Regions from separate parts of the Metabacillus schmidteae genome, predicted to be linked through region 2. Evidence: riboswitches for the same ligand, from Rfam matches in the RefSeq annotation. Region 2 holds a riboswitch; the other holds the start of a gene.

Region 1 (7,968 bases), on a different contig from region 2:
AAAGAAGAAAGATTAAACATTTTAAGGAGCTGTTCCATCTTCATTTCACCAGATGTTACTTGATGTTTTTTTATGATTTCTTCTAACTCAATCTCTATTGTGTCGTGCAAAAAAAACAATTTCGGATTTTGTGGTAAATAGCCAATTTCCTCAGATACTTGCTTTTTAACCTTTTTCCCTTTATAGATCATGGTCCCTCGCTGTACTTTATCTAGACCTGCCATAACTTTTAATAAAGTCGATTTTCCTGTTCCATTCGCTCCAACAATTGTCAGCCATTCACCTTCATAAACAGTTAATGATAATGCATCTAAAACCTTCTCTGTGTCTTTTGCATATTGAAAATCCACCTTTTTCAATGATAACAATTCGTTTTGATACACCTGCACTACATCATTAGGCTTATTTTCTGTAACGTGAAGCCTCCTCAACCACTGCTTCCCTTCCTTAACTGACAGAGGTATCATCTCATCCTGCTTTAGAGAAGTATATTCTAAAAATAGACGGGCAGGACTTGGTAAATAGTGATACAAAGGATGATTGATTGTTGAACCCAGTTTTTCAATTACTTTGCGAGGTGTATCAAAGTCCAATACTTCCCCCTTATCTAAAACGAGTGCACGATCTGCAATGCCAAACAGTTCCTCCAACCTGTGCTCAGCAATAATCACCGTGATACCGAATTCCTCGTTCATTGTTTGAAGCATCCCAATAAATTCTCTTGCAGCCACCGGATCCAGCTGAGATGTGGGCTCATCCAACAGCAATATTTTAGGCTCCATTAATAAAACAGCTGCTAAGTTGATCAATTGCTTTTGTCCACCGGAAAGTTCGTATGTTTTTCGTTCTAATAAATGTTCTAATCCAAAGAAATGAACGATCTCCGCTACTTTCTTTCTCATTTCTTCCGTTGATATCCCCATATTTTCCATTCCAAAAACAAGTTCCTCTAAAACTTTATCCATGACAATTTGGTTCTCCGGATCTTGAAATACCATTCCAATTTGTTTAGCCATTTGCTCAGAGTTTGCTTTAGCAATTGATTGGTTTTCTAAATAAAACTCTCCTGATTTCATTCCATGAGGAGCAATTTCACGTTTTATTAACCTTAGCAATGTTGTTTTTCCACTACCTGATGATCCACAAAGAACGATAAATTCGCCAGGTTCAACTGAAAAAGAAACGTTTTTTAAAACAGGTTGTGACTCATCAGGGTATTTAAAACTTATATTCTTCGCTTCCAATAATGCCATTGTAACGCCTCCTTCCCTTCAATAAGCTGTGGTGCTGAAAGATATAGAACAAAAACAGTGAGATAAAACCACTCCCTGCCTTGTATAATAGGGGACTCCAGCACTGGATAGATACTTAATACACCATCACCAAGCCACCAACCAGTTATTGCCGTACACATTACTATAGTTAAAATAGAAAGGAACAACCAATCACTTTGTCTCATCTTATAAGGCGTATATTTGCTTCTCTTTTTCACTCCATAACCGCGAGCTGCCATGGAATCAGCTGTCTGAATAGCCTCTTCAAGTGACCAAGTTAATAATATCTGTACAAGCAAGATGCCATTTTTTGCCCGTTCACGGACTTTCCCTTCTTTGACCGAAAGTCCCTTTCCTTTCTGAACAGTCTCAATTTCACGTAATCTCCTTCTTAGCAAAGGTACAAACCGCATGGAAAGCATGGTGAGCAACGCCCATTGCGGCAAAACTCTTGAAAATAAAAATAGAAACTTCTCCGCTGTCACAACAAGATGAAAAGTAGAAAATAGGACTAATAAAGTAAATATAGATAAAGCCAAAATAATTCCTTGGATCACTGCTTCAAGTAAAACAGGATTATCGTGAAGATAAAATAAAATATGCGTTCCTCTTCGATTAACTAATGGATTGAGTATAAGAAAAAATACAGATAGATATAGGAGCATACCAAACCAATTTTTCAGTGTTTTTCCTCTATCTAATTGAAGATTAAATAAAATAAACAATATGGCCGCAACAAACAAAAACACCGGATGCTTATATAGCATGACCAGTGCTGTTGCGCCAATATAATAAGTAAAACTCACGAAGGGGTGAAAAGAATGAACACCTCTTTTCATAGTAATCAATCCTCTTTATAATTTGTTGTGTAAATCCATTGAATCTTGTCACCATTCGAAACCTTCGTCACACCTGCACTTCTTGATAAAGTTGATCCATTTTGCTTCACTGTCCATCCACTAAGTGGTCCTCGATCAAATTCAAACAAGTTACCAATTCCCTGCACATACGCTGTAGAACCGCCACCTGTCATACTAATTGGAATGCCCTTTGACTTAAGTATTTTTAATGTTACATCTAATACTGTGTTTCCTTCACTCATTTCTACCTTAGTAGCAGAAAGAATCGTACCTTTTTCGCTATCGCCGACTACTGAGATGGTTACAGTTGGTTTTGGTTCTTGTTTTTTGGGTTCTTCCTTTTTTTGTTCTACCTTAACAGGGGGTGTAGTGGTTGTTTTATCTTTTACTGGTTCAGATTGATTCTTATTTTTGTTTTCAGTATTCTGTATCGTAGTTTTCTCTGTATTTTGTTCAGGTTTTGTCGCAGCCTCTACTTGTTTTTTTTCTGTTGACTCTGTTTTACTAGTAGTTGTTGTTGTACGCTCGGATTCCTTAGCTTGTGAACTTTTTGATGTAGTTGCAGTTTGCTTTTCCTCTGTACTTTGGGAATTTAAGTCTTCCGCATGCCCAGCATCTTGTTCAATCGGTTTTACTTTTTCTGTTGTTTCATCATTTTTTTCTGTGTCTTCATTCGTTACCTCAGTTTTTTCAGATTCTGTTGATTTCGATTCTGTATCTAACGTTTGCTTAACTGCATTTTCCCCATTTGCTATCTCTTCAGCAGGTTTTTGCTCAAGTGCCGGAGTCACCTCATCTTTCGCACATCCTGATAGAAATAAGAGAATAGTAGTAAATAGGATCATAAGGAGTGTTTTATATTGTTTCAATTAATAGTCCTCCTATTTTTCATATTATTTTACTAGAAAGAGCAAACGCCCTCAAATATAGAGGGCATTTACACTATCCTTTATTCATTTGCTGCTTACGATAAACAAGCACAATAGCTCCAATTGCAACGAGAATCATACCTACAATTATCAGATTATAGTTTGATGTCGCTGTATTAGGAAGAGGATTACCTTTACTTGGTGAATCTACTTTTTCCACTGGGTTTGGCTGATTTATTGTCTCAATTGACTCTTCATCATCCGCACTTTTAGGTGCCTCTTCTTTACTATCTGGCTGTTCACTACTTTGAGGAGTCTCTTCGTTTTCATCTATTGGTTCAGGTGAATTTCCCTTATTAAGTGAGAAATGATATAGAGAACTATCACCTAATAACTGATAAGCTACTAAACCTCTATATGCTTGATCTGTTGAGAATGAATCACTCTCATCCCCACCTTGCCAATCAAATCCGCCATCTTTGTTTTGGAATGATAAGAGATAATTAATTAAACTGATACCTTCATTTGTAAAATCATCACTATGAGCATCAATTGAGAGTGCTGATAAGGCAATCACCACTTGAGCTGCGGTTGAACTATTATCGATTTTTGATGACTGATACTGATTTGACAAGTATAATACCGCTTTATCTATAGATTCTTTAACTTTGGTTTGATAAGGTGCTAGAGCAGTTAAAACCATTGCAGTTGTATCAACATCACTTGCTGCATCTCCGCTCCAAGACCAGCCTCCATCACTATTTTGATTTTTTATTAATTCATTTACCAGTTTTTCTTGATTCCACTTTGCTGAAGATGGAATTGAAAAATCAGCACTATCCAGAGCGATAAGGGCATATGCTACACCATTTAGTCCCTGCTTTGTAACATTTCCATTATAAATGGACTCTACTAGATTATAGCCTTCGAAATTTGTTGGATCTTCACCGGCAGCTAAAATACCTAATGTCAATCTTTCATAATCTGTTATTCTGGCAAAACTACCTTGGCTATCATTAACCTGTTTTTTTAGATTGGTAAGATACGTGTTTGGTATCGTTTTACCTGCTTTCTTAAGAGCAATTGCTTGCCAGTCACCAATTTCATTTTCTAATACATACTCACTTGCTAAATTAACACTGTTATTAAATACTTCTTTATTAAATGGTTCAAGCTTGTTTTCTTCTTCAACCGGTTTTTCTGTTTCTTCATTCTGTTCACTTTGTTCATGTTCTTCCTCTACTGGATCCTCAGATGGAGTTTCCCATGATTCGTATCTTAATGAAATTTGATCACCATTTTGAAGCTTGTAGCTGTCAATTCCTACTGAAGCTAACTCGTCATTTACATACAACATCCAGTAATAAGGATCTTCTTGAGGAACTCCTCCAAGACCAGTAACCATTACACCATATTCAGAGGTGGTATATTCGATATTCTCTACACCATAAGCTGTCTTTAATAGGTCAAAGGCTGTTGGTTCGTGAATAAAAGAAACACTCATTGGCTCTAGCAATATTTCACTTTCTTGTTCTCCAATAATACTTATAGATGCACTATTTTCCGGAGTCTCTTCCCAGTTTGTGTAAACAAAACTTAGACGATCTCCTTCTTGAACAACATAACTCCCTGCACCTACTTGTGATGAGACGCCGTTTATATAAAATGCCCAATAATATGGTTCTTTTTCGCCGGGTTTTACACCGTTTATCCCCTCAATATATACTCCATATTGAGATTCACTATATTCTACATTTTCTTCTCCTACCGTTTGCAATAGTACGTCAAAAGCAGTAGTATTCTCAGAATATGTATAGTTTGTGTCATCAAGCAAGACTTCATTGTCCTTACCAATAACCGAAATGATTTCATTTTGTTCTACTAATTCTTCAGCAAAAGCATTAGTAGGGGACACACTTACAACATACGTAAACACAAGTAATAAAGATAGAAATAGATTTCTAGCCTTATTTAGTACCATATAGACTCTCTCCAATCTAAATATCAAAATTTTAAGCATTAAAAAAATCCTCTACAAAGGAGGATAAGAAACGTTAAGATATTTAGACAAAGTGTGCATTAAACCTTTCCCTATCTTAACCTTCTCCTATCCGCGTAGGCAGGTAAAAAATAGGCAGGTCTCCTGGCTCATGATCAACACTTTAAACCGCCTTCCCATCAATGACAGTGGCATATAGTAAAAAGCTCCCATTTACAGTGGCGGGACCGCGCCGGATTTGCACCGACTTCCCTTTTCATGATAGATTCTATGAATCTATCAACCTATTTTTGTATCCTATTCATTTTTGCTTTTTTAATCATAGTCTAGTATGAAAAGAGTGTCAATATATGTATGACAGAATCGCTTAATATTAGAAAAACGCAAACGCCTTGGTGAGCCCCGACAGGCATAAGACGCTCAGGAATAGAAGACGTTCTTTGTCTTCAATTCCTGAGTGGCTTATGACCCCGAGGTAGTCAATAACGGGACGTCCTGTCGCACTAACTGCACTTACACATTCTGTGCTTCGGGACTAGGCGCTGGCAGTCTAAAAACGCGACGTCAATCTCCACGACTGCACTTGACTTCATGTGCTTCGGAGCTAGACACCTACACTCTACAAAACCTTATGCTATTTGGTAATACAAAAAACCATGACTAAAGAGTTAGTCATGGCACATCTCTATTTTGTTTCACGATGTAATGTATATCTTTTTAACCTCGGAGAATATTTTTTCAATTCAATTCGATCAGGATTGTTCCGCTTATTTTTTGTTGTGATGTAATTACGATCTCCTGTTTCTGTGCATGCCAATGTAATTTTTACTCTCATTATTTTTTTCCTCCTAAGATTTAATTTACCTCTGTAAAGGCTGGTAGAGGGTCAGTAAACTGAGACCAGTCTTGTTGCATTTCTTCATCTGTTAATATGCATTGATTAAGAGATGCTACAATTTCATCATGGTTCATATCAATCCCAATCATCACTAATTCCGTCATGCGATCACCGTATTGATTGTCCCATTTTTCATGTAATTCTGGTTCCTCTTTCAACATTTCCTCTTGTTCATCCTTTGGATAAGACGCAATCCATTCACCTGCACCTTGAATTGTAATGGAAGGTCCAGCCTGTGAAAGAAGACCTGTCACATCGTTTCTAGATGCGAGCCAAAAAAATCCTTTTGCCCGAACAACATCTACTGGCCAGTTTTCCAGCCATGTCATCAATCTTACTGGATGAAATGGACGCTTCTTCTTATATACAAATGAAGAAATCCCATACTCCTCTGTTTCAGGTATATGTTCATTTACAAGCTCTTGGATCCATCCAGCAGCTTGACTTGCTTCTTCAAAATCAAAGAGATTTGTTTCTAAAATTTCAGACATAGCTACCTTCGAAAAACTAGTTTCAATTATTTTTGCTGTTGGGTTCAATTTATGGATTACTGCACGTAATTCTTCAACATCTTCTTTATTTACCAAATCGGTTTTATTTAATAGTAAAATGTTAGCAAATTCCACTTGGTCAATGAGCAAATCAACAACTTCTCTCGTATCAGATTCATCTGTCGCTTCTTTGCGATCCAGCAATGTCTCACCTGAAGCAAAATCATGCCAAAACCTGTTTGCATCTACAACCGTAATCATTGCATCAAGTATACAAATATCAGTTAAATTAATACCAAGCCCCTCATCAATATAAGAAAAAGTTTGTGCCACTGGTATTGGTTCTGATATACCAGTAGATTCTATAACTAAATAATCAATATCACCTTGGTTTACAAGCTTTTTCACTTCAACAATGAGATCTTCTCGAAGTGTGCAACATATACATCCATTTTGAAGTTCTACAAGCTTTTCTTCCGCCCTCGTAAAACCACCTTGTTTAATAAGTGAGGCATCAATATTAACTTCACTCATATCATTAACAATAACAGCGATTCGCCTATTTTCCCTGTTCATTAAAATATGATTTAATAATGTTGTTTTCCCTGCACCTAAATATCCGCTTAACACAGTTACAGGAACTTTTCTTTTAATCATTTAAAATTCTCCTTATACAAACCGTTATTATTACGATTTAAATTTTAGATCTATATATCAACAATCCCTACCTACGAACATAAAACGTAATGTTTACGTTTTAAATAGTATTATATATCCCTTTAAAACGCAAGTTTTTTTACATTTTTTATTGCATATATGTTTAGAATTCGTTTAATCGGGAATTTATGAACTAAAGATTATTTTTCGCAACTGAAGCTACTCGCATACTAGCGAGCAAAAAAGATGAAACATGTGTGTAGTTGTGCTAAATTCTATACTTAAAAGCAGACTCTACATGGAATAATCTTCCTTGCTTCTAATTTAAACATTTTAACGCACAAAAAAGCTGACAACTTTGTGCCAGCTCTTTAAGAATATTACATGCTTACGCGTACTACACGTCCGTTAAATTTTTCTGCCCAATAACCGCTAGACATATTTGCAATTGCAACACCAGTTGAGCTTTGGGATCCGATAAATTTGCCTCCACCTACATAGATGCCGACATGTCCATCTGTTTTGTAAGTGTTAAAGAATACTAAGTCACCAGGTTGCATATTACTCGTTGAAACCTGTTTACCTGCATATTTAAGTGAGTCAGTGCTTGCACCTACGCTTACACCGATAGTAGAGAATGCCCAATGTACAAACCCGGAGCAATCGAAACGGCCGTTTGCTACATCATAAGAATTTCTTCCGCCACCAAATACATATACTGAGTTACCAATATACTTATAGCCGGCACGAATTAAATCATTCACTGTTCCATTCGGATTTACAGGAGTTGATTCAACAGTTTTTGAAGAATCGGCAGTTTTAGAAGTATCAACAGTTTTTGAAGAACTTCCTTTTGCTAATTGAACAGATTCTGAAGAGGAATCATCATTTGAAGATCCTTGGGCGATTGCTGCAGATGC
Region 2 (7,968 bases):
ATTGCAGGACCAGATAAAACCGGATGTGTACAACATGCATACACCTCTTTAGCACCGTGCTCTACTAATGCATTTGCCGCTAATGTTATCGTTCCTGCTGTGTCAATAATATCGTCGATTAATATCGCCGTTTTACCTTCAATATGACCAACAATATTCATAACCTCTACTACATTTGGTCTCGGACGTCTTTTATCAATTATGGCAATTGGCGCCTTCAATCGATCTGCTAATTTACGAGCTCTCGTAACTCCGCCATGGTCTGGTGATACAATGACAATATCATCTAAATTCTTATTAATGAAGTATTCTCCTAAAATTGGTACACCTAATAGGTGGTCAATTGGTATATCGAAGAAGCCTTGTATCTGTGGTGCATGTAAATCCAGGGCAATCACACGAGTAGAGCCTGCTCTTTCAAGCAGATTTGCAACCAGCTTTGCAGTAATAGGCTCCCTTGCTCTTGCTTTACGATCTTGACGAGCATATCCGTAATATGGAATAACTAAATTAATGGTTTTTGCAGATGCACGTTTTAAAGCATCTACCATTATTAATAGTTCCATTAGATGTTCATTTACAGGATTGCTAATCGATTGGATGATATATACCTCATCTCCTCGGATACTCTCCTCAATGTTTATTTGAATTTCTCCATCACTAAAACGAGTAACAGAACTCTTTCCTAATTCAACGCCAAGTAATTCTGCAATCTTAGTAGCTAACTTGGGATCAGAGTTTAGTGAAAATAGTTTTAAATTAGAATCTGCGTAGCTATTAGGCATGGTAAAATGTAAACCTCCAGTAGGACTATTAATTTGTGGCTTTGTTATAAACAAGTATTGATTTTTAACACTAAGATAAATGTTCGGAAATCAACAGGAAATATTAACAAAGCCTTAGAAATGAGTAATTTGTATAATCTTTTCTTATTTTACACTATTCCTTGTGAGTTCAATAGTAACTTCACTATAATTCTTTTAATTTTTTAGTAACTCTTTATGTAAAAAAATGCGAGACCTAGTATGGTCCCGCATTTTTATTCATTCATCGTCTTTTTATCTTTTGTTGACAAGTAACTTCTCTCTCGTATGCTCAGCAGCTTCTACCATAACTTTTAATGCAGCAACCGTTTCTTCTATTCCCCGAGTTTTCAAACCACAATCAGGGTTAATCCAGAACAATTTGGGATCGAGTACTTGTAGGGCACGATCGATATTTCGTAATAATTCCTCAACTCTTGGTACTCGTGGACTATGGATATCATATACTCCTAGACCAATCCCTTTGTTATAAGTTGTTTCTTCAAATGCTTGAATCAATTCCCCATGACTTCTTGATGTTTCTATAGAAATAACATCTGCATCAAGTGCATCAATCGTATCAATAATATTTTTGAAATCTGAATAACACATATGTGTATGAATTTGTGTTTCATCTTGCACAGATGTTGTAGCAAGTTTGAATGCATAAACTGCGGCATTGAGATAATTCTCCCAGTTTTCACGCTTTAATGGAAGTCCTTCCCGAATCGCCGGTTCATCAACTTGAATCATTTGAATGCCATTTTTTTCAAGGCTATCAACTTCTTTCCGAAGCGCCAAAGCAATTTGATTAGCCACTTCATAACGAGGGATATCATCACGAACAAATGACCAATTTAGTATTGTAATTGGACCTGTTAACATTCCTTTTACAGGTTTTGATGTTAATGATTGAGCGTACACTGTTTCCTTTACTGTCATTAATTCCTTCAAGTCAACATCGCCATAGATAAGCGGTGGTTTCACACACCTTGACCCATATGATTGAACCCATCCGAACTTTGTGAATTGAAATCCTAGTAGTTTTTCTCCAAAATATTCAACCATATCTGTCCGCTCGAATTCCCCGTGGACAAAAACATCTAAACCGAGTTCTTCTTGAATATCGATCCATTTTTTAATCTCTGCTTTAATATAATCCTCATATTCCACATCGGTTAACTCGCCTTTACGCCATTTTAACCGCTTATTTCTAACTTCTTTTGTTTGTGGAAAGCTACCGATTGTAGTCGTAGGAAGCAAAGGTAAATCAAAAGCATTTGCCTGTAATTCCTGACGCACAGATAACTCTGCTCTCCGGTCTACATCATATAAATGAATGTTATTTACGGCATCCTGTACTTCTATATTGTTTCGGAATGATGATTTGTTTAAAGATTGGATGGCTGATGTACTCTCTGTAATTTGGTTTTGTACTGATTCAATGCCATTATTTAATGCTCTTGTTAATATGACAACTTCATTTATTTTTTCATCTGCAAAAGATAATGCATTTTTTATAACTTCATCAAGCGTTTCTTCACTTTTTACAGTTACTGGTACATGCAATAAACTTGATGATGGCTGAACGATTAAACGATCCCTTGAAACAAACGTTGATAGTTCAGTAATAGTTGCAAGCTTCTCATCTAGATTGCCACGCCAAATGTTACGTCCATTGATTACACCAGCAGCTAACACCTTATCCTGTGGAAAACCAAATTGATTTAAAGCAGCAAGGTGATGGCCGCCATCATGGACGAAATCGAGTCCTATCCCTTGGACTGGAAGAGAACAAACTTCTTTGAAATAATCAATACGATCAAAATAAGTTTGCAAAATCACCTTAACATTTGGTGCTGCTTCATGTAACTGATGGTAGACCTCCTGGAATAATTCAAGCTCATCAAGAGAAACATTTGTTGCTAAAATCGGTTCATCGATTTGAACCCACTGGACACCTTCTGTTTGTAATTGCTTAAGGATCTGAGCATACAGGGGTACAAATTTTTTGACTACGTTATTAAAATCAGACTTCTTGTATCCTTTTGAAAGCTTCACAAAGGTTATTGGTCCTAGAATGACTGGCTTTCCATCAATATTTAGCTTTTGTTTTGCTTCTTTGAAAAATTGAAGCGGGCGGTTCTCTACCAGTTTAGGCTCTACATGATGTAACTCCGGAACAATATAGTGATAGTTTGTGTTAAACCATTTTGTCATTTCACAGGCAACTGCACCTTTATTGCCTCTCGCCATATCAAAATATGTTTCTAATGAAACTGGTCCATTACTATTATTTTCAAAGCGCTCTGGTACAAGTCCAAACATGACAGCTGTATCAAGGACATGGTCATAAAAGCTGAAATCTCCGATAGGAATTATATCAATACCTTGCTCTTTTTGCTTTTTTAGGTGTTGAAGCCTAATCTCTTCCATTTGTTTTAAAAATGCATCCTTTTCAAGGTTCCCTGCCCAATAATGTTCAAGCACCTTTTTCCATTCTCGTTTTTCACCAATACGTGGATAGCCTAAATTCGAGCTTTTTATTTGATTCATACCTTCATACACTCCTCTAATTTTTTTGTCCCAAACTAAAAAATCTCTCTTTTCAAATTAGAAAAGAGAGATTCATACGCATGGCTAACTAGAATTGAGACATCTTGGCTTTCTCAACACGTATTCCTCACTCCTCCCTATCATCCGTAGGTACAAGCGCATATATCAGGCAGGTCTCCTGACTTAGGTTCATCGCTTCTTATCCCTTCCCATTTCATCAAGAAATAGTGGTGAATGATAAGTTGCTCCCCAATACAGTGGCGGGACCGTGCCGGATTCTCACCGGACTTCCCTTTTAAGCTATGATTAAATTTTCACAGCACCTGATACATTTGATATGTAATTTTCAGACGATTTCTTCCTCAATAAAACCTAAAGACCTCTCTATTAAGAATAGAGAGGTCTTCATTTTATTGAAATCCCCTCTTATTTTACAAAGACACATACTTTGTAGGAATTAGCACCTTTTCAACAACGATGGTTGAATGGTTGCCGGGCTTCATCGGGCCAGTCCCTCCGCCACTCTTAATAAGAGTTTTTTGATAATTAATGATATTTTGAATTTAATAGCATATTAGCATGAGAAAAGAAAACTGTCAAAGAGAATTTTCTTATTTTTCCATTATTAATTAAAAGGAAATTGTAGATAGAACTTATTTTTGGTAACCTTTTATTCTATTAAACCATTAGGATAAACGATCACTTTTAAACTTTCTTTTTTATTTAACCTAGCACGTTCCATCGCTTCTTTCGTTTCGTTAAGAGTATAACGGTCTGTAATTAAGCTATCTAAATTGTAATTTTGTGATGACAAAAACTCTATTCCTTGAGAATACGTATTTGCATATCTAAAGATTCCAAAAATGTCTAATTCATAATCTGCAATAAGTGGAACATTGAGAGCAATTTCATCTTGTGGCGGCAATCCAACAATGGCTAATTTTCCACCTCTTTTTAAAGATTTCAGGGCTGATTGAAGCGCTTTCGGATTACCTGCTGTTTCAAATGCAACGTCAACACCTTTTCCAGCGGTGATGCTTGCAATTTCTTCATTTGGATCTTGCTCTAAAACATTTATAACATGAGTTGCGCCAAGTTTTTTTGCAGCCTTCAAACGGTTTTCCTCTAGGTCAGTAACGATTATTTTTGAAGCCCCAAAGGCTTTAACTGCCGCAATAGCTGTAAGTCCAACAGGTCCCATACCCATGATAACCACTGTTGATCCCGGTTGTAGGTTTGACCTTTTAGCTGCATGAATTCCTACAGAAAAAGGCTCAACAAGTGATGCTTCTTCAAACGATAGATCATCTGGAATAGGAAATAAAAAATCTTCCCGGTGTTTTATATATTGAACAAAAGCACCATCTACTGGCGGAGTTGCTAAAAATTGAACTTCTGGACAAAGATTATATCTTCCTTCCTTACAATATTCGCATTGTCCACAAGTAATGCCAGGTTCGATTGCCACACGATCTCCAATTTTCAACCTGGAGACTTGTTCGCCAACACTTACAACAATACCTGCGCATTCATGACCTAAAATAATGGGCTTTTCAACAACATATCTTCCAATTTTTCCATGTTCATAATAATGGATGTCAGATCCGCATATCCCAACAGCCATTACCTTGACTAATACCTCATTACCTTTAACTTTTGGAACAGCAACTTCCTGAAGTTCAATTTCGTAAGGCTTCGTCATTACTGCAGCTTTCATAATAGTTGGAATTTCTAATTTTTCAACATTCTTGACAATAGATTGATTCGTCATCTTTTTTTTATCCCCTTTCTTACCCTAAAACGAAACCGCTTTCTAAATTACTTATTTAGAACAGTTCATGTGTTGATTGTCTGATAATTGATTCTGGAATGTTATACTAATCTCTTTTAGGATACCATCATTTTTATATTCTAAAAAGATAAAAAAACAGGATTTTCAATTTGTTTTATTAATTTTGTAATAGATTTCTGAAAAATTTTTCAATTAATCAATGAATCTTTTTTAAAAAATGATCATTCAGATGAAACAATTGTTAAGTCTCTCTCGTTTCATATACGAAAAACAAACAAAGGGAGATGTTTCATTTGAATAAATTAAAAAAGTTATCAGCAACTGTATTAACTGCTTCTGTATTATTATTAGGAGTACCTGCAGGAGGAGTAAGTGCCCAAGAAAGTATCAATTATTCTATCTTTGACTTACAAGGTATGTTGAAACAAGGATCTAAAGGAGAAAACGTTAAAATCATGCAGCGCGCATTGAACGAAGTAATGGGTGCTGAATTATCTGAGGATGGGATATTTGGTCCTAATACCAAAACAGCTGTTATGGCGTTTCAGAAATCTAAGAAAACACTAAAGGTTGATGGCATCTACGGACCAAATACACATGCAGAGCTATCTAAAGAAATTAACTCTTTCGGCTTTGAGAACACTGTTTTAAAAGTAGGCAGCCGAGGTGAAGCTGTAAAAACACTACAAAAAGCATTAAATGATATGAGCTACAATGTGACAGTAGATGGAATATATGGACCACAAACAAAAGGTGCTGTTATTAAATTTCAAGAACGCTTCCCAGAACTAAAAAATGATGGAATTTTTGGACCAAAAACTAAAGCAGTTATGGATAAAGTTTTAAATGACTAGTGAGAAAGGCGATCATTTTTATGATCGCCTCAGACTGTTGACAAACGCTCGCTTTCTTCGTTACTCACCTTGCTGCGGTGCTCATTACCAACCCCGGTAACTCCGCTCCTCACAATGCTTCGTGCCTCGAAAGCAAGCGTTAGCAATCAGTCTGAAGGGCTAGCGATTTTTACTTTGTCTACAAACTGAGGCGATCATTTTTATGATCGCCTTTACTACTTTTATATTTTATTAAACACTTTGTCAAACCCAGCTTTAGAGCGTCGTATTAATTCATCACTTGATTCTTTTGGTTGTGAAGGAGTTAATACTTCTTGTGATATTGGACCGCTATACCCGGTTTCCTTTATGCTTCTTAAGAATAATGGTAAATTAATGATCCCCTCTCCAGTGTAAAGCCGATCATTATCTTTCAGATCTTCCACCGGCAAATCAGCGGCATCATTAATATGAACATGAACAATTTGCTGCTCATTTAAATTCGTCAGATCCTCACTTGAAAGCCCTGTTGTGTACCAATGATATGAATCTAACAACAATCCCACATTTGGTAATCCTATTGCATCAATTAATTGCAGAGTTTCCTTCTGCGTCCAAATAAATGGATTTTTCCACGTATCTCTTAAATGGTGGGGACCAACATATTCTAAACCAAGTCTTATATCATAAGAACCTAGAACTTCTGCACAAATTCTCAGACGTTTTATTGCTAAGCTCATGAATTGTGCAGAATTGAAATCTGTTGATGGTAATATATAAGTGCAACATCGTGTACATCCTAAATCTTTAGCAGCCTTAGCAGATGCAGCAAGTTTAACCAAATCGTTTGAAAACACTTCGTCGGAACTTCTCCATTCAACTGGTAATCCTATTGCCCCTATTCGTATGTTATTAGTTTGTAATATCTCTATTGCCCCTTCTTTACCATAGGCTTCAATAAAATCCTTTGCATCCAGATCAACTGTTTGAAAAGAGTATTCTGCTGCTAACTCAACAAATTGTTTATCATCTTCGAGAGTTCCTAACCCGGCTTTGGTTAATCCTCTTAACATCAAAAAATCACCTCTTTAGGATAATCTATTTGATAACGTCACTCGGTCACAAGTCCAATTATTATTATCTTATTAAATTTCCCAATCTAAAATGACTTCACGTCCTGTTTTAGATGATTTATAAATCGCATCTAAAATGAGATTATTTGTTAACCCTGACATTGCAGAGGTAATCGGTTGTTTTTCTTCTTGAATACACTCAATAAAATGTTTACTTAATAATACTCTATCATCTTCTTCACGGTCCTTCTCGGTAAGTTCTAGATCTATTGCTTGATCAAATTGCTCTGTTAATATCTTTACAGAATTTCCGTTTATAGAAGCACCACCTTCAGACCCCATTATGTGAATAAAAGGATTATTGCTTGTATCCATATTAACAGCCCAGCTAACTTCAAGAGAGAGCGTAGATCCGTCCTCCATTTTAATTAAAGCAGTTGCTAAATCTTCAACATCATATTGCCCATTCCAATTCGGAGTTCCCCAGTTTCCTATTCCTTTCTTTTTTGGTCCGAATTCGGCATAAGTTGATCCGTATACAGAAACCGGTTTCGGATTTCCCATTAAATAAAGTCCTAAATCTAACATATGAACACCTATGTCAATTAATGGTCCACCGCCAGCTTCTGACTTTGTCGTAAACCAGCTTCCCCAACCTGGAATCCCCTTTCTACGGAACCAGCCTGTTTTGGCATGATAAATCTTTCCAAATGAGCCCTTTCCTACTTGTTCTTTTATTTGCTGAATTTGCCATTGCCATCTCATTTGATGTCCAACCATTACGACCTTGCCTGAATCCCGTTGTGCTCTGACAATTTCTTTTGCAGCTTCACTGTTAATCCCCATAGGTTTTTCGACTAACACATGCTTTCCTGCCTTTAATGCTTGGATTGCTAGTGGTGCATGCCATT

The links. A riboswitch is a leader RNA that binds a small molecule or an ion and turns the genes downstream of it on or off. The one in region 2 is predicted to bind cobalamin.
Region 1: another riboswitch for cobalamin. It lies ahead of HWV59_RS23720 (DUF4430 domain-containing protein); the one in region 2 lies ahead of metE (5-methyltetrahydropteroyltriglutamate--homocysteine S-methyltransferase).

What each region holds. Positions count from the first base shown of each region.
Region 1 covers NZ_CAESCH010000002.1:600,259-608,226, reverse strand. The annotation lists gene HWV59_RS23735 (ABC transporter ATP-binding protein) at 1-1,253, opposite strand, end outside; gene HWV59_RS23730 (energy-coupling factor transporter transmembrane component T) at 1,226-2,113, opposite strand; gene HWV59_RS23725 (DUF4430 domain-containing protein) at 2,119-3,003, opposite strand; gene HWV59_RS23720 (DUF4430 domain-containing protein) at 3,077-4,984, opposite strand; cobalamin riboswitch at 5,120-5,305, opposite strand; gene rpmG (50S ribosomal protein L33) at 5,688-5,837, opposite strand; gene HWV59_RS23710 (GTP-binding protein) at 5,858-7,048, opposite strand; gene HWV59_RS23705 (coiled-coil domain-containing protein) at 7,429-7,968, opposite strand, start outside.
Region 2 covers NZ_CAESCH010000001.1:2,531,762-2,539,729, reverse strand. The annotation lists gene HWV59_RS12180 (ribose-phosphate diphosphokinase) at 1-785, opposite strand, end outside; gene metE (5-methyltetrahydropteroyltriglutamate--homocysteine S-methyltransferase) at 1,059-3,359, opposite strand; cobalamin riboswitch at 3,511-3,701, opposite strand; SAM riboswitch class I at 3,783-3,894, opposite strand; gene HWV59_RS12170 (NAD(P)-dependent alcohol dehydrogenase) at 4,030-5,130, opposite strand; gene HWV59_RS12165 (peptidoglycan-binding domain-containing protein) at 5,445-6,005, shown strand; gene HWV59_RS12160 (sugar phosphate isomerase/epimerase family protein) at 6,227-7,057, opposite strand; gene HWV59_RS12155 (Gfo/Idh/MocA family protein) at 7,130-7,968, opposite strand, start outside.